One region of the Tibeticola sp. genome, then DNA from elsewhere that is predicted to be linked to it. Evidence: predicted binding sites of a transcription regulator. Region 1 holds the regulator's gene; the other holds the start of a gene.

Evidence for each region. Region 1 encodes HrcA, which represses chaperone genes, less so after heat shock. Its sites were predicted from a motif close to TTAGCACTCNNNNNNNNNGAGTGCTAA; they were not measured.
Region 2: a site for HrcA is predicted at 3,164-3,190, ahead of groES (co-chaperone GroES). Genes of this name have one in related genera too.

The regions. Positions count from the first base shown of each region.
Region 1 covers NZ_JAEMQB010000046.1:14,378-22,051, forward strand. Annotated here, with positions in the region: gene rapZ (RNase adapter RapZ) at 1-109, opposite strand, end outside; gene recN (DNA repair protein RecN) at 253-1,932, opposite strand; gene JHC36_RS02870 (NAD kinase) at 1,935-2,834, opposite strand; gene hrcA (heat-inducible transcriptional repressor HrcA) at 2,876-3,922, shown strand; tRNA gene JHC36_RS02880 (tRNA-Ile) at 3,965-4,041, shown strand; gene JHC36_RS02885 (pseudouridine synthase) at 4,139-4,885, shown strand; gene JHC36_RS02890 (YVTN family beta-propeller repeat protein) at 5,107-6,012, shown strand; gene JHC36_RS02895 (polysaccharide deacetylase family protein) at 6,089-6,880, shown strand; gene JHC36_RS02900 (sterol desaturase family protein) at 6,911-7,674, shown strand, end outside.
Region 2 covers NZ_JAEMQB010000010.1:7,308-14,981, reverse strand. Annotated here, with positions in the region: gene JHC36_RS00720 (DUF4382 domain-containing protein) at 1-589, opposite strand, end outside; gene groL (chaperonin GroEL) at 1,075-2,715, opposite strand; gene groES (co-chaperone GroES) at 2,776-3,066, opposite strand; gene dinG (ATP-dependent DNA helicase DinG) at 3,270-5,525, shown strand; gene JHC36_RS00700 (hypothetical protein) at 5,718-6,740, shown strand; gene JHC36_RS00695 (DNA polymerase Y subunit UmuC family protein) at 6,750-7,674, shown strand, end outside.

The DNA of each region.
Region 1 (7,674 bases):
TCAGCTCCGGCGGCAGGTTGTCGACGCAGAAATACCCAGCGTCCTCGAGTGCATGTAGCGCCACCGACTTTCCGGAGCCAGACAGACCCGTGATCAAGACCAGGTTCAACGGGGGGGGCGCTGGTTTCGTCGAGGCGTCCGGCGAATCCGCGGTGGGTGTAGCCGCTGCGGGTGTGTCAGGCGAAGGCTGCGCAGGGTCATTTCCTTGCGGCGGGACGCCCGAGTGTTCGAGGGACCGACTGGGTGCGGCGCTCATGGTGCGGTCACTTCGGCGCGTGCGGCCCGCTCCAGCAGGTCTTGCGCATGGGCGATCGAGGTGCGACTGCCCGCGTCCGAGCCCAACATGCGCGCGACTTCCTCGACCCGCTGTGTGGCGTTGAGCGCCTCGACGGAGCTGATCGTGCGGCCGTCCGCGCCAGAGCGCTTGGCGACACGGAGGTGATGGTGGGCATGGGCGGCCACTTGCGGCAGGTGCGTGACCGCCAGCACTTGCCGGTGTCGACCGAGGGTTTGCATCAGGCGCCCGACGGCGTCACCCACGACCCCACCGATGCCCGCGTCGATTTCGTCGAAGATCAGCGTGGGCGCAGCGCCCAGTTCGCTCGTGGTGACGGCGATGGCGAGCGAGAGCCGCGAGAGTTCACCGCCAGAGGCGACCTTGGCGACCGGCTTGGGCGCACTGCCGGCATGGCCCGCGACGAGGAAGACGACATCGTCGATACCGGAGCTGGCGGGCGTCTCGAGGGGGCGGATCTCAACCTCGAAGCGGCCGCCTTCCATGCCGAGGGATTGCATCCGGCGGGTGACTTGTTCGGCAAGACGGGGCGCGGCGGCACGACGCTGCTGGGAGAGTTGCAGTGCGGCTTCCTGGTAGGCCGCCGCGGCCGCACGCTCGGCCTTGCGAAGCGCATCGAGGTCGGACGCGGCCTCGAGTTCGGCGCGCTCTTGGAGCCAGCGCGTGCGCAGCGCCGGCAGGTCCTCAGGGGGGGACTTGTAGCGGCGGGCCAGCGACAACCAGAGTGCGAGTCGGGCATCGAGCAACGCGAGTCGCTCGGGGTCGACGCTGGTCTTGCGCAGGTAGCCGTTGAGGCTGTGCAGCGCGTCCTCGGCCTGGGCGAGTGCCTGGGCGAGGATGTCGGCGATCGCCGCAAATTCGGGCTCGATCGATGCTTGTTCCAGGAGCGCATGATGCGCCCGAGCCAGCGAGTCGATGGCGCCGGGCACGTCGTCTTCGGGCGCGAGGCTCTGCGCCGCCAAGGCCGCCGCATCGATGAGCGCCTGGGCATGGGCGAGCCGGCTGTGGCTCGCGTTGAGTTCCGACCACTCGTCTTCGCCCGGCGCGAGTCGCTCGATTTCGCTCAGTTGCCAGTCGAGACGCTCTCGTTCGCGGGCGAGCGTCTCCTGTGCGGACTCGGCGCTTGCCAGTGCGCGTTGGGCGCTTTGCCATTGTTGCCAGCGGTCAGCGACCTGGGCGGTGTCGGCTCCGGCGTAGGCGTCGAGCAGCGCACGGATGGCGCTGGCGCGGGTCAGGCTTTGCCAGGCGTGCTGACCATGAATGTCGATCAGGGATTCGCCGAGGGCGCGCAGCTGGCTGGTGGTGGCGGGTGTGCCATTGATCCAGGCGCGACTGCGTCCTTGCCGATCGATGGTGCGCCGAAGGAGGATGGCGTCGTCGGCATCGAAGCCGTTGTCGCTCAACCAGGCCGCCAGAGCGGGGGTCGAGTCGAATTCGGCGCTGAGTTCGGCGCGATCTGCACCTTCGCGGAGGACCGATGCGTCGGCGCGGTCGCCGAGCAGCAGCTGCAGCGCGTCGATCAGGATGGATTTGCCCGCGCCCGTTTCTCCCGTCAGGGCCGTGAAGCCCGCCTCGAACTCGAGGGCGGCCTCCTCGACGATGACGAAGTTGCGCAGATGAATGCTTCGGAGAGCCACGTTCAGGAACCCCCTTCGTTCCAGTGCAGCTTGCGCCGCAGGGTGTCGAAGTAGCTCCAGCCGCGAGGATGAAGGAAGCGCACGCGGTATTCGGAGCGTTGAACGGTGATGCGGTCGCCATGCAGCAGCGAGGCCAGGGACTGCATGTCGAAATTGGCGCTGGCGTCCCGACCGGAGACGATTTCGATGGCGACCTCCTGGTCGTCGGGCAGTACGATGGGCCGGTTGGAGAGGGTGTGCGGCGCAATCGGCACCAGCACCCAGCCCGCGATCGACGGGTGCAGCAGCGGTCCGCCGGCGGAGAGCGCGTAGGCGGTGGCGCCCGTCGGGGTTGCGATGATGAGCCCGTCGGCCCGTTGGTTGGCGACGAAACGGCCGCCCACTTCGACGCGCAGCTCCACCATGCCGGAGACCGAGCCGCGGTGCACGACGACGTCGTTCATGGCCTGGGCTTCGAACACGCACAGGCCATCGCGCAGCACACGAGCTTGCATGAGGGCGCGCGGATCTTCCTCGAACTCCCCCCGTAGCATGGGCCCGAGCACCTCACGGAAATTCGACAGCGCAATATCGGTGATGAAGCCCAGTCGCCCGTGGTTGATCCCGACCAAAGGGGTGCCGTAGCGCGCGAGCTGGCGCCCAATGCCGAGCATGGTGCCATCGCCCCCGACGACCAAGCCCAGGTCGCACTGGCGGCCGATTTCGGAGACGTCGAGGGCTGCATAGCCGCTCAAGCCCGAGTGCGTCGCAGTCTGGTGCTCGAGCGAAACTTCGCACCCGTTTTCATGCAGGAAGTGGGCAATCGCTTCCAGGGCCGATCGCAGCGATCCGGCCTGAGCCCCGGACGGGCCCGTGGCCTGATATTTGCCGATGAGCGCGACATGGTGGAAGATAGATCGCATGTGGCAAATTACATCATCAAATTCATCGGGCTCAGAGACTCATGCTGGGTGAAACCATTCCACAACTCGACGAGCGCGCCAAGATTTTGCTGCGCACGCTGGTCGAGCGTTACATCGCCGAAGGACAGCCGGTCGGATCGCGGACCCTTTCCAAGGCCAGCGGTTTGGAGCTCTCGGCGGCCACGATCCGCAACGTCATGGCCGACCTCGAGGAACTCGGCCTCATCGCGAGTCCGCACACCTCGGCGGGGCGGGTACCAACGGCCAAAGGGTACCGGTTTTTCGTCGACACCTTGTTGACGGTCAGGCGCAGCGCGCTCAGTCTGCCGGCTGCCGAGCTCGAGTCGCGCCTCATCCCGGACCAGCCGCAGAAGGTGATTTCCAACGCGGCGCATCTGCTGTCCAACCTGTCGCATTTCGTGGGTGTGGTCATGGCGCCGCGTCGGCCATCGGTCTTTAGGCATATCGAGTTTCTTCGGCTCTCCGCGCAGCGCTTGCTCGTGATCATCGTGTCGCCCGAGGGAGATGTGCAAAACCGCGTCATCAGCACTCAGACCGATTTCACGACCTCGCAGCTCACCGAGGCATCGAATTACCTCAATGCCAATTACGCTGGCATGGCGCTCGAGCAGGTGCGCGAGAAGCTCAAAGATGAGGTGCGGACCTTGCAGGGTGAAATCGCCGCGTTGATGCAAGCCGCCGTGCAGGTCGGCAGCGAAGCGCTCAATGACGCCCAGGAGGCGGTCGTCATCGCCGGCGAACGCAACCTCTTGTCCGTGGACGACTTTTCGAGTGACCTCGATCAGCTTCGGCGCGCATTCGATCTGTTCGAGCAGAAGACCCAACTCATGCGTTTGCTCGACGTGAGCAGCCAGGCCGATGGCATTCGGATCTTCATCGGGGGAGAGAGCCAGATGGTGCCGGTGGAGGAGCTTTCGATCGTCAGCGCTCCGTACGAGGTCGATGGCTCGGTCGTCGGAACGCTCGGCGTGATCGGGCCGACCCGCATGCCCTACGACCGCATGATCCAGATCGTCGACATCACGTCCCGTTTGCTCGGCCAGGCGCTGAGCCAGGCTGGCGATTGAGCGGCGAGCGAGCGTCGGGCGCCCGCCTACAATCGAACCCACGGGCCGTTAGCTCAGTTGGTCAGAGCAGGGGACTCATAATCCCTGGGTCGCAGGTTCGAGCCCTGCACGGCCTACCACTCTCCCCGCTTTCCGACGTGTCCTTGGGTCACGCGCCGAGCGACCGTGGCGCTGCTGGCGCCGCCAGGGCCGCCAGCGCCACCTCCCACCCTCCGCATGCGCCTCGACGACATTCTCTACACCCAGGGCTTTGGCACGCGCCGCATCTGTGCCGGGCTGATCCAGCATGGGTGGGTACGGGTGCCAGGAGTCGCGATGCCCGAGCCGGGCACGGAGCTCGACCCCGAGGGCTTGGTGTTCGAGGTGCAAGGGCAGCGCTGGGTCTACCGGGCGCGGGCTTACGTGCTGCTGCACAAGCCCGCGGGCTATGAGTGTTCGCACAAGCCCTCGGCTTGGCCGAGCATCTACACCCTGCTGCCCGCGCCGCTGCGCCAGCGGCCGGTCAAGGGGGCCGCGCTGCAGGGCGTACAGGCGGTCGGGCGGCTCGATCAGGACACCACCGGCGCGCTGCTGCTTTCCGATGACGGGCAGTTCATCCACCGCTTGAGTTCCCCGCGCCACCACGTGCCCAAGGTCTACGAGGTCACGGCCAAGCACCCGGTCGATGCGACGCAGGTGCAGCGCTTGCTCGCGGGCGTGGTGCTCGACGACGACCCGCAGCCGGTGCGCGCAGCGGCTTGCGAGGCGACCGGCACAAACACGCTGCGGCTCACGCTGACCGAGGGTAAGTACCACCAGGTCAAGCGCATGGTGGCGGCGGTCGGCAACCGGGTCGAGGCCTTGCACCGCTCGCGCATCGGGGATCTGGCACTGCCCGAGGACTTGCCACCCGGTCAGTGGCGCTGGCTCGACGCCGATGACCTGCGCCGGGTCGGTTATCTGGCACCTGGCGGAAAAAAGTAACAGGATCGCTGCTTGCCGGCGTCAAACGGTGTTTCGGTGCTCCTGAATTTAGAGCGATCATGGCAGCCCGCGGCGGGGATCGCCCATGGACGGCCGGCCGCGCGTCGCGGCGCCGATACACTATTCAGTTCCCCATGAAAGTGCCGATCTTGAAGTTCTTTGTGCTCCGTTTCTGGTTCGCGGGCCTGTTGCTGGCCGTTTCGGGCGTGGCCACCGCAGGCATGCCGCTGTTCGTCCTCAATTCACTCGACGGCACGGTGAGCGTCATCGATCCGGAGCAGGGCCGTGAGATCAAGCGCATCCCAACCGGCAAGGAGCCGCATCACATCTACCTGACGCCCGATGAAAAGTCGGTCATCGTGGCCAATGCGCTGGGTGATTCGCTGACCTTCATCGACCCGCGCACGGCTGAAGTGCAGCGCACCGTCACGGCCATTCTCGATCCTTACCACCTGCGCTTCTCGCCCGACATGAAATGGTTCGTGACCGCGGCGAACCGGCTCAACCATGTCGATATCTACCGCTGGAACGGCAGCGAACTCACGCTCGTCAAGCGGATCCCGACCGGCAAAACGCCCAGCCACCTCTGGATCGACAGCAAGAGCACCACGGTTTATTCGACCATGCAGGACAGCGACGAACTCGTGGCCATCGACCTTGCCACGCAGACGCTCAAATGGCGCATCAAGACTGGCGCCCTGCCGGCCGACGTGTTTGGCGTGCCGGGTGATCGGCTGCTGCTCGTGGGGCTGACCGGCGGCGATGGCGTGGAGGTCTACGACGTGAGCGGCCCGGCACCGCATCTGGTGAAAAAGCTGCTCACGGGGCTAGGCGCGCACTCGTTTCGCGCTGCGGGTGACGGCCGCCATGTCTTCGTGAGCAACCGCGTCGCCAACAGCATCAGCAAGATCGACTACCTGACGCTCGAGGTGGTGGACCGCTTCCCCGCACCCTCCGGCCCGGACGACATGGACATTTCGGCCGACGGCAAGCGGCTGTTCGTCACCTCGCGCTGGGCGAAGAAGCTCACCATCATCGACCTCGCGAGCCGCAAGGTGGTGCAGCAGATCCCCGTGGGCAAGTCGCCGCACGGTGTCTGGACGCTCGACCATGTGCCGCGGCAGTGAAGCGCCGACGGGTGGCGCCTCGGTGCCGCGCCGCTGGGCGCTGGCGCGCATCGGCGGGCTCTTTGCTTCACTTTCAATAGCGGCACCGCAGCATTTGGCGCTGGCAAACGGGATAAAAGCCTCAAAAAATGCCAGCGCAGCGGCCGCCGAGCCGATCTACCTCAGCTTCGACACCGGTCACATGGCCATTGCGCCCTTTGTGGCTGAGGTGTTGCGCCGTCAGGACGTGCGTGTGACGTTTTTCGCGGCCAACGAGCCCACGCAGGTCGGAGACGGTAGCCTCGGCGCGCATTGGGCTCCTTGGTGGGCCGAGCGCGGCCAAGAAGGCCATGCGTTCGCCTCGCACACCTACGACCACGCGTATTGGCGTGGGGACGTGCCGGACGGTGCGGGTGAGCCGCGGTTCCGTGTGCGCCCTACCGCCGGCCCCGAGGCCGGGCGCGAGCGCATCTGGACTGCGGACGCCTATCGGTCCAACATCGCCCGCGCCGCCGATCGGTTGCGTGAGATCACTGGCGTGGCGCCGCTGCCGCTGTGGCGTGCGCCAGGCGGCAAGCATTCACCCGCCTTGCTGGCGGCGGCCCGCGCGGGCGGCTGGGCGCATGTGGGCTGGTCGAGCGCCGGTTTTCTTGGTGATGAACTGCCGAGCGAGACCTATCCGAACGACCGCTTGCTCGCCCAGGCGCTGCGTGACGTGCGAGCGGGCGACATCCTGCTTGCCCATCTGGGCATCTGGTCGCGCCGGGTGCCTTGGGCGCCCGAGGTGCTCGAACCTTTGATCGTTGGCCTCCGGGCCCGGGGCCTGCGCTTTGCGACGCTGCGCGAACACCCCGCCTACGCGCCCTGGATTGCGGCGCATCAAACCTGAGCCGGCCCCGGTTTCCCCATAATACGCCTCATGGACGGATGGTTGGATGTCTTTTCCCGGGTGCAGGAGGGGCTGTTCGAGTCCATCGTGCAGCCGGTCGCTTTCGCGCTGGGCTGGGGCAATCTGCTCGAGGAAGCCTATGAGGGTACGGGCTGGGTGCTCGTTGGGCTGATCCAGATTGCGGTGCTGCTGCTGGTCATCGGGCCTTTGCAGCGCTGGCGCCCGGTCGAGCCCGTGACGGATCGGCGTGCGGTGCGGGTGGATGTGCTCTACACCTTGCTGCACCGACTGGGGCTATTCAAGCTGGTGATGTTTTTCACCTTCGAGAACTGGCTCGAGTCGGGCATTGCGGTGCTGCGCGCCCGCGGTATGCCGACGCTGCATCTCGATCAGCTCTGGCCCGGTGTGACCGACCAGGCTTTGGTGAGCTTTTTCCTCTACCTCGTGGTGTTTGATTTCATCAACTACTGGGTGCACCGCGCACAGCATCAGTTCGAGTGGTGGTGGCGGCTCCATGCCTTGCACCACGCACAGCGCCAAGTGACGATGTGGACCGACAACCGCAACCATCTGCTCGACAGCATCATCGTCGACCTGCTGTTCGTCGCGGTCGCCGTGCTCATCGGCGTGCCGCCGGGCCAGTTCGTCGCGCTCGTTGCGTTCAGCCAGCTCAGCGAGAGCTTGCAGCATGCGAACCTGCGTTTGTCTTTTGGGCACATCGGCGAGCGGCTGTGGATCAGTCCGCGTTTTCACCGTCTGCACCATGCCATTGGCATCGGCCATGAAGCGCCGGC
Region 2 (7,674 bases), on a different contig from region 1:
CCGATTGCTCATCGTCGACCAGATTGAGCACCGGCTTGAGGATGTACTGGCCGCTTTTGCCCGCCATCACCACCGAGCGACAGGCATTGAAGTCTATCGTCAGGTTGACTTGACCGTTGGCCGCCACCGTGAACTGGCCATTGATTTTGTAGCCGCTTTGCTGCGCACTGGGCGTGGTCAATGGAACCTGCGTCGTCGAGCCCGTCGGCACGACATAGTTGGCATAGGAGCCGCCGTTACCCGTATTCGCGGCCAGGATCAGGCGCAGTTGCTGGTAGGTTCCAGCCGGCACGCTGATGCTGCCCAGGAACAGCTTCGCGCCGTTCGTCAAGGTCGTGAGGTTGACCTGGACAGGCTTCGGCAAGGTCAACGAATATGTGCCCGATTGACCGATCAACTCGATTGCGGTGACCGTCACGAAGACATTTTGCAGTCCGTTGCAAACGGGCGCGTCGGTCAGGGCAAAGTTCGCGGTTCCACTTGAAACACCCCCGCCTCCCCCGCCACAGGCGCTCAGGCCAAATGCCAAGGCCGCGGCGAGAGGCAGCAGAGTTCGGGGGCGCATCAGCGTTTTGGAGATGATTTTCATAGGAGGCTTCCTTCAGGAAGGATGATTGGCAGATTGCTTGCGTGCAGTGCACCCTCTATTGATCCGGCCAGGTGAAGATTGACCTCCGGTAGCCAGCTCCTGGCTTGGCGTCGTGTCTGGATCCCGGACTTCGCCATGGTAACGGGGTTCAAACATATTCTGGCCGGATCAATAGAACATGGGTAGGCCCATATTAAATGAGATTTGAGTGGAGGCGCATATAGCTGGCGCCTAGGTTGCCGCCACGCCACTTTGGCCCCAAGTCTTGGGTCTCGCAGGTGACTGCGTGAAAACCACCGCCGGTCACCCTGAGGGGGGCTGTGAAGATCTCCGATAGGCGCAACATTCTTGCGCAAACGGGAGAAAAACAGGTGGTATATGTTGGAATAAAAAAAGCCCCGCAGGCGAACCCGCGGGGCTTTTTTGGAAGTGGCTCTCGGTGGCGGGAGCCAGCCGGGCCCGCATGCGTGGACCCGGGCTGCGACTTACATCATGTCGCCCATGCCACCCATGCCGCCCATGCCGCCGGCGGCAGCGGGCGCTTCTTCCTTCGGCGCTTCGGCGACCATGCACTCGGTGGTGAGCATCAGGCCGGCGACCGACGCGGCGTTTTGCAGCGCGGTGCGGGTGACCTTGGTCGGGTCCAGAATGCCCATTTCGAGCATGTCGCCATAGGTGTCGTTGGCGGCGTTGAAGCCGAAGTTGCCTTTGCCTTCGAGCACCTTGTTGATGACGACGCTGGGCTCGCCACCGGCGTTGGCCACGATTTCACGCAGCGGCTGCTCGATCGCGCGCAGCACGATCTTGATGCCGGCGTCCTGGTCGTGGTTGTCGCCCTTGATCTCGCCAGCGGCCTGACGGGCACGCAGCAGCGCGACGCCACCACCAGCGACGATGCCTTCTTCCACCGCAGCGCGGGTGGCGTGCAAGGCATCCTCGACGCGGGCTTTCTTCTCCTTCATCTCGACTTCGGTGGCGGCACCGACCTTGATGACGGCCACGCCGCCGGCGAGTTTGGCCACGCGCTCTTGCAGCTTCTCGCGGTCGTAGTCGCTCGTGGCTTCCTCGATCTGCACGCGGATCTGCTTGACGCGCGCTTCGATGTCGGCGGGGGAGCCAGCGCCATCGATGATGATGGTGTTTTCCTTGCTGACTTCGACGCGCTTGGCCTGGCCGAGGTCAGCCAGGGTGACCTTCTCGAGCGTGAGGCCCACTTCCTCGGCGATGACCTTGCCGCCCGTGAGGATGGCGATGTCTTCGAGCATGGCCTTGCGGCGGTCGCCAAAGCCCGGAGCCTTGACGGCGCAGACCTTCAGGATGCCGCGGATGGTGTTGACCACCAGCGTGGCCAGGGCTTCACCTTCGACGTCCTCGGCAATGATGAGCAGCGGACGGCCGGCCTTGGCCACGGCTTCGAGCGTGGGCAGCAGGTCGCGGATGTTGCTGATCTTCTTGTCGTAGAGCAGCACGAAGGGGTTTTCGAGGATTGCGGCCTGCTTGTCCGGGTTGTTGATGAAGTAGGGCGACAGGTAGCCGCGGTCGAACTGCATGCCCTCGACCACTTCCAGCTCGTTTTGCAGCGATTTGCCGTCTTCGACGGTGATCACACCTTCTTTGCCGACTTTTTCCATCGCATCGGCGATGATCTGGCCGATCGAGCTATCGCTGTTGGCCGAGATCGAGCCGACCTGGGCGATTTCCTTGCTGGTCGTGGTGGGCTTGGATGCCTTCTTCAGCTCGGCGATCAGGGCGTCGACGGCCTTGTCGATGCCGCGCTTGAGGTCCATCGGGTTCATGCCCGCGGCCACGTACTTCATGCCTTCGCGCACGATGGCTTGCGCCAGCACGGTCGCGGTGGTGGTGCCGTCACCGGCGTTGTCGCTGGTCTTGGAAGCCACTTCCTTGACCATTTGCGCGCCCATGTTCTGGAGCTTGTCCTTGAGCTCGATTTCCTTGGCGACCGAGACACCGTCCTTGGTGACGGTGGGCGCGCCGAACGAGCGCTCGAGCACCACGTTGCGGCCTTTGGGGCCGAGCGTGACCTTGACCGCGTTGGCCAGGATGTTCACGCCTTCAACCATGCGGTGGCGTGCATCTGCACCGAAAATGACGTCTTTTGCTGCCATGTCTGTTTCTCCGTATTCAAAAAAGGGTAGGTTTCACACGCGAAGTGCGCTGGGCGGGATTCACTTCTCGACGACCGCGAACAGGTCGTCTTCCTTCATCACCAGCAGTTCTTCGCCATCGACCTTGACGGTCTGGCCGCTGTACTTGCCGAAGACCACGCGGTCGCCGACCTTGACCGTCAGGGGCTTGACTTCGCCCTTGTCGTTGGTGCGGCCCGGACCCACGGCAATCACTTCACCCTGATCGGGCTTTTCGGCCGCGTTGTCGGGAATGACGATGCCGGAGGCGGTCTTGGTTTCGCTTTCGACACGCTTGACGATCACGCGGTCAGCCAGAGGACGCAGTTTCATGAGATCTCCTATGGGTTAGATGGATGCACGTTGGATGGAGCGGGAAGCGTCGGCGGCTCAGGCTGCCGGCACTCCCTTCACTCTGCGGGCGCGAATGTTAGCACTCGCGCGAACCGAGTGCTAATGATACGGTCAAACCGCGTGCTTTCAAGGCCCCGCGCGGCATCCGGCCCGCGCGCGCTGTGTGCAACACTTCCACCTTCATGTCTGCCGATACCGATGCTTCCGATGCCCTCGCGCGCGACGCGCTCGCCGCGTTCGATGCCGTGCTGGCGGCGGGTGCGGGTGAGCTGCGCCCGCGTCCGGGCCAGCGCCGCATGGCCGAAGCCGTGGCGCAGACGTTTTGTGCTGTCACGCTGGGCAAGCCCGAGCAGACCGCCGGCGGTGGTGAGGCCGCGCCGCGCCGCGCGATTGCCGTCATCCAGGCGGGAACGGGCGTGGGCAAATCGCTCGCCTACAGCGCACCGGCGATTGCGCTGGCGCTTGCGCGCGGCACGCGGGTGCTGATTTCCACCGCCACGGTGGCGCTGCAGGAGCAGCTGGTGAACAAGGACCTGCCCCAGCTGGCCGCGCAAATGCCGCAGCCGTTTCGCTTTGCGCTCGCCAAGGGGCGCGGGCGCTATGTGTGCAAACTCAAGCTCAACCGTCTCAGCGGCGGCGAAGAGGTGGCGCTGTTCGACGAAGACGCCGAGCCCGACGAACCGCTCGACGCCGGCGCGGCCAGCCGCCACAGCGCGAGCGCGCGGCTGCAGTTCTACGCCAGCCTCACGCAGGCGCTGGCCTCCAAGCTCTGGGACGGCGACCGCGACAGCCTGCCCACGCCGCCCGAGGCGGACCTCTGGGCGCCGGTGGGCGCCGACGCGCGCAGCTGCACCGGGCGGCACTGCCCGCTGTTTGGTCAGTGCAGCTATTACGAGCGACGCAAGGAGCTCGTGGGCGCGCAGGTCATCGTGGCCAACCATGATCTGCTGCTGTCGTCGCTGGGCGCGCGGCTGCTGCCGGAGCTGGATCACTGCCTGCTCGTGCTCGACGAAGCGCACCACTTGCCCGCCACTGCGCTCGACCAGTTTTCGCACGCAATGGATCTTTCGCGCACGCTCTGGCTCGAGCGCCTGGCGACCCGCGTGGTGCGTACGGGCGGTTTGCTCGCGGTGTCGGAGGTCGTCGACGTGCCGCGGCTGGCTGGGCAAATCCGCCAGACGCTGGCCGATCTGGCGCGCCTGGCCATGGACGCCTGGGGCGACACGCTGCGCGCCGGCGGCGATGCTTTTGGGCCCGCGCGGGTGCGGCTGCCGCGCGGCGCGCTGCCCGAAGCCTTCGACGAGCCGCTGCAACTGCTGCAGGCTACGTCCGAAGCGCTGCTGGCCGCCGTGAGCGCCGTCGCGCGCGCGCTCAAGGCCGAGATCCGCGACAAGCCCGACGAGGCGCGGCGCCTGTCGGCGTTGTATGCGCAGATCGGCACGCTGGCGCCGCGCCTCGACGACGTGTATGCCACAGCCCGCGCCTTGCTCGCGCCGCCGGTCACCGCATGGCGCCCGAGCGACGCCGCGCCGGATGCGTCCGATGCGCCCCCGGGCGAGGTCGGCCTGCCGATGGCCAAATGGTTCAGCAGCAGCGTCGAAGGTGATTTCGTCGTGCTGCGCGCGCACGCCAGCCCCATCCTCAGCGGCGCGACCCTGCGCACGCACCTCTGGCCGCAGGTGCGCGGCGCGGTGCTGACCTCGGCCACGCTCACGAGCTGCGGGCAGTTCGACTTCTTCCTGCGCGAAAGCGGCCTCGCGGCCGACCCCGACGTGCGCGCGCTCGAGGTCGAAAGTCCGTTCGACTACGCAACCCAGGGGCGCTTCACCATCGTCGAAACCCGCGCCGACCCCAAAGACGCGGCCGCCTTCAATGCCGAACTGGCCGAGCGCCTCGTCGCCGATCTGGCCGCCGTCGAGCGCGGCGCGCTGGTGTTGTTCACCTCGCGCGAGCAGATGCGCGTGGCCGTGCAGGCGCTGCCGGCGGATCTGCGCGCGCGCGTGTGGGTGCAGACCGAATGGCCGCGCAGCGTGCTGCTGGCCCGCCACCGCGAGCGCGTGGCGGCCGGCGAGCCGTCGATCATTTTCGGCATGCAGTCCTTTGGCGAAGGCTTGGACCTGCCCGGCGCCTTGTGCGAGCACCTCTTCATCACCAAGCTGCCGTTTGCCAGCCCCGACGACCCGGTGGAGGAGGCGCGGGCCGAGTGGCTGCGCGCGGCCGGGCGCGACCCGTTCAACGAACTCGTCATCCCCGCCACCGCCATCCGCCTCGCCCAATGGGCCGGCCGCGCCATCCGCACCGAAACCGACCACGCTTACGTCACCTGCTACGACCGGCGCCTGACCCGCACGGGCTACGGCAAACGCCTGCTGCGCGGCCTGCCGGGTTTTCCGCTGGTGCGGCGCGACGTGGAGGGGCGGGAGACGGCGCTGGGGTAGGGCGCTGGGGTAGGGCGACCCTGAGCAAGCCCCTCGCGCGCGGGTTTGCGTTTCGGTCGAAGCGATCTATACTGTACAAACATACAGTTGATTTGTTTTTCGGCCCGCTTTTGACACCGTTTTCGCTTCCGCTCGTCCCATGGCCCTGGGCCGGCCGTTTTCAGGGCGGGCCGCAAGCGCGCCATTCTGCATATGCCTGCCGTTTCGCCTGTCCCGCCGACTTCGCGCCTGTCGACCCCGGTCCCTGGGAGCGAGGCGGGCCTGGCTGCGTCGGTGGATGGAGTGCAGGCCGCGCCGCAGGGTTGGCGGACGCGGCCCGATATTTGGCGCGCCGATGCCTTGGGTACGGCCCCTGTGCGGGTGTGTGCCACGGGGCACGCGGCGCTGGATGCGGTGCTGCCCGGTGGGGGGTGGCCGCTGGGGGCTTTGGTCGAGGTGCTGCAGCGCGCGCCCACGCAGGCGCTGTGGCGGCTGCTCGCGCCCGCGCTGTCGGCCCTCGACGGCGCGGTGGTGCTGGTGGGCGCGCCGCTGCCGCCGTTTGCGCCGGCGCTCGAGGCGCAGGGCATCGCGGCGCAGCGTTTGCTGTGGGTGCGTGCGCGCACGCCGGTCGAGCGTGCCTGGGCGGCCCGGCAGGCACTGGGCTGCGCCGAAGTGGGCGCGGTGTTGCTGTGGTTGCATGGGCCGCTGTTCGCAGGGGCGGCCGGTGACGGGGCTGCGGAGGACGCGATGCCGGTGCCGACACCGCCGTCGGCCTCACCCCAGCCGCCGCGTGCCCGCCGCGTTGCCGAACCACCGTCCGAGGCCCTGCTGCTGCGTCGCTTGCATCTGGCCGCGCAGGGCAGCGGCCGGCTGCTCGTCGCGCTGCGTCCCGAGGCGGCGCAGGCTGCGCCGAGCTGCGCGGTGCTGCGGCTGGCGGTGCAGGCCGAGGGCGACGAGCGGCTGCGCGTGCAACTGCTCAAGCGGCGCGGGCCGCCGCTGGCCGAGCCGCTGGGGCTGCCCCGCTTTCCGGCGCGCTTGCAGGCTTTGCTGGCGGCGCAACCGGTGTACCGGGCGCGGCTGCGCGCCGGGATGGCGCGCGGGGCCGTGACCGCTCCCACTCCTACTCCTGCTTGCGCTCCCATGCCGACACCCGCCGCTGCGCCGGCCACCGAGTCCTTGCCGGCGTCCGTGTCCGCGGGGCCGGGCGGGTCGCCGCAGCCGCTTGCCCTGGCATGAGGGTTGGCCATGACCCGACCGAGCGAGCATTGGCTGGCGCTGCGGCGGCCCGCCGCAGACGAGGCGGAGGCGTTGCCGGCTGGGGTCGACCGGTTGCTGGCTTGGCATGCGCTGCGCTTCACGCCGCGCGTGGCCTGGGTGGAGGATGCAGCGCCCAACCCGGCCACCGCTTCCCCGTCCACACCGGCGCCCACGCGCCGCCGCGCACAGGCCCGCTCGGGCGATGCGGCGGCGCGCACGCTGGTGTTGGAGATCGCCGCGAGCGAGCGGCTGTTTGGCGGCCGCGCCGCCTTGATTCGGCGGTTTTTTGAGGAAATTCCGCCGATTCCCGGCATGAAATGGGCGCAAGGCGCTACGGTTTGGATAGCGGTTGGGCGACTCGACATGCCGCCGATCGCTCCGGTGGACGAGGCGGGGTCGGCGCCGGCGATCGAGTGCGGCGCCCGCGTCGCGCCCGAGGCTTTGCCGCTGGCGGCGCTGGCGGCGGCGCGGCCGCATCTGGACACGCTGGCGCGGCTGGGCTGCCGCAGCTGGGGCGAACTGCGTGCTTTGCCCCGGGCGGCGCTGGCACGGCGCTTGGGGCCGGCTTTGCTCGAGGCGCTCGATCAGGCTTGGGGTTTGCGGCCGACGGTGCTGCCATGGCTGGTGCTGCCCGAGCGCTTCGACGAGGCGGTCGAACTGCCGTTTGCGCTCGAGTCGGCGCCGGCGCTGCTGGCCCACGCGCAGGGCCTGCTCGCGCAACTGCGGGCCTGGCTGTGCGCCCGCACGCAGGGGGTGTTGGCGCTCGAACTCATCTGGCAGCACGACCGCCGACGTGACGGCCCGGTGCAAGGCCGTCTGCCGCTGCGCACCGCCGAGCCGACCGCCGACCTCGAGCACATCGAGCGGCTGCTGGCCGAGCATCTGGCGCGCGTCGTCTGGCCTGCGCCGGTGC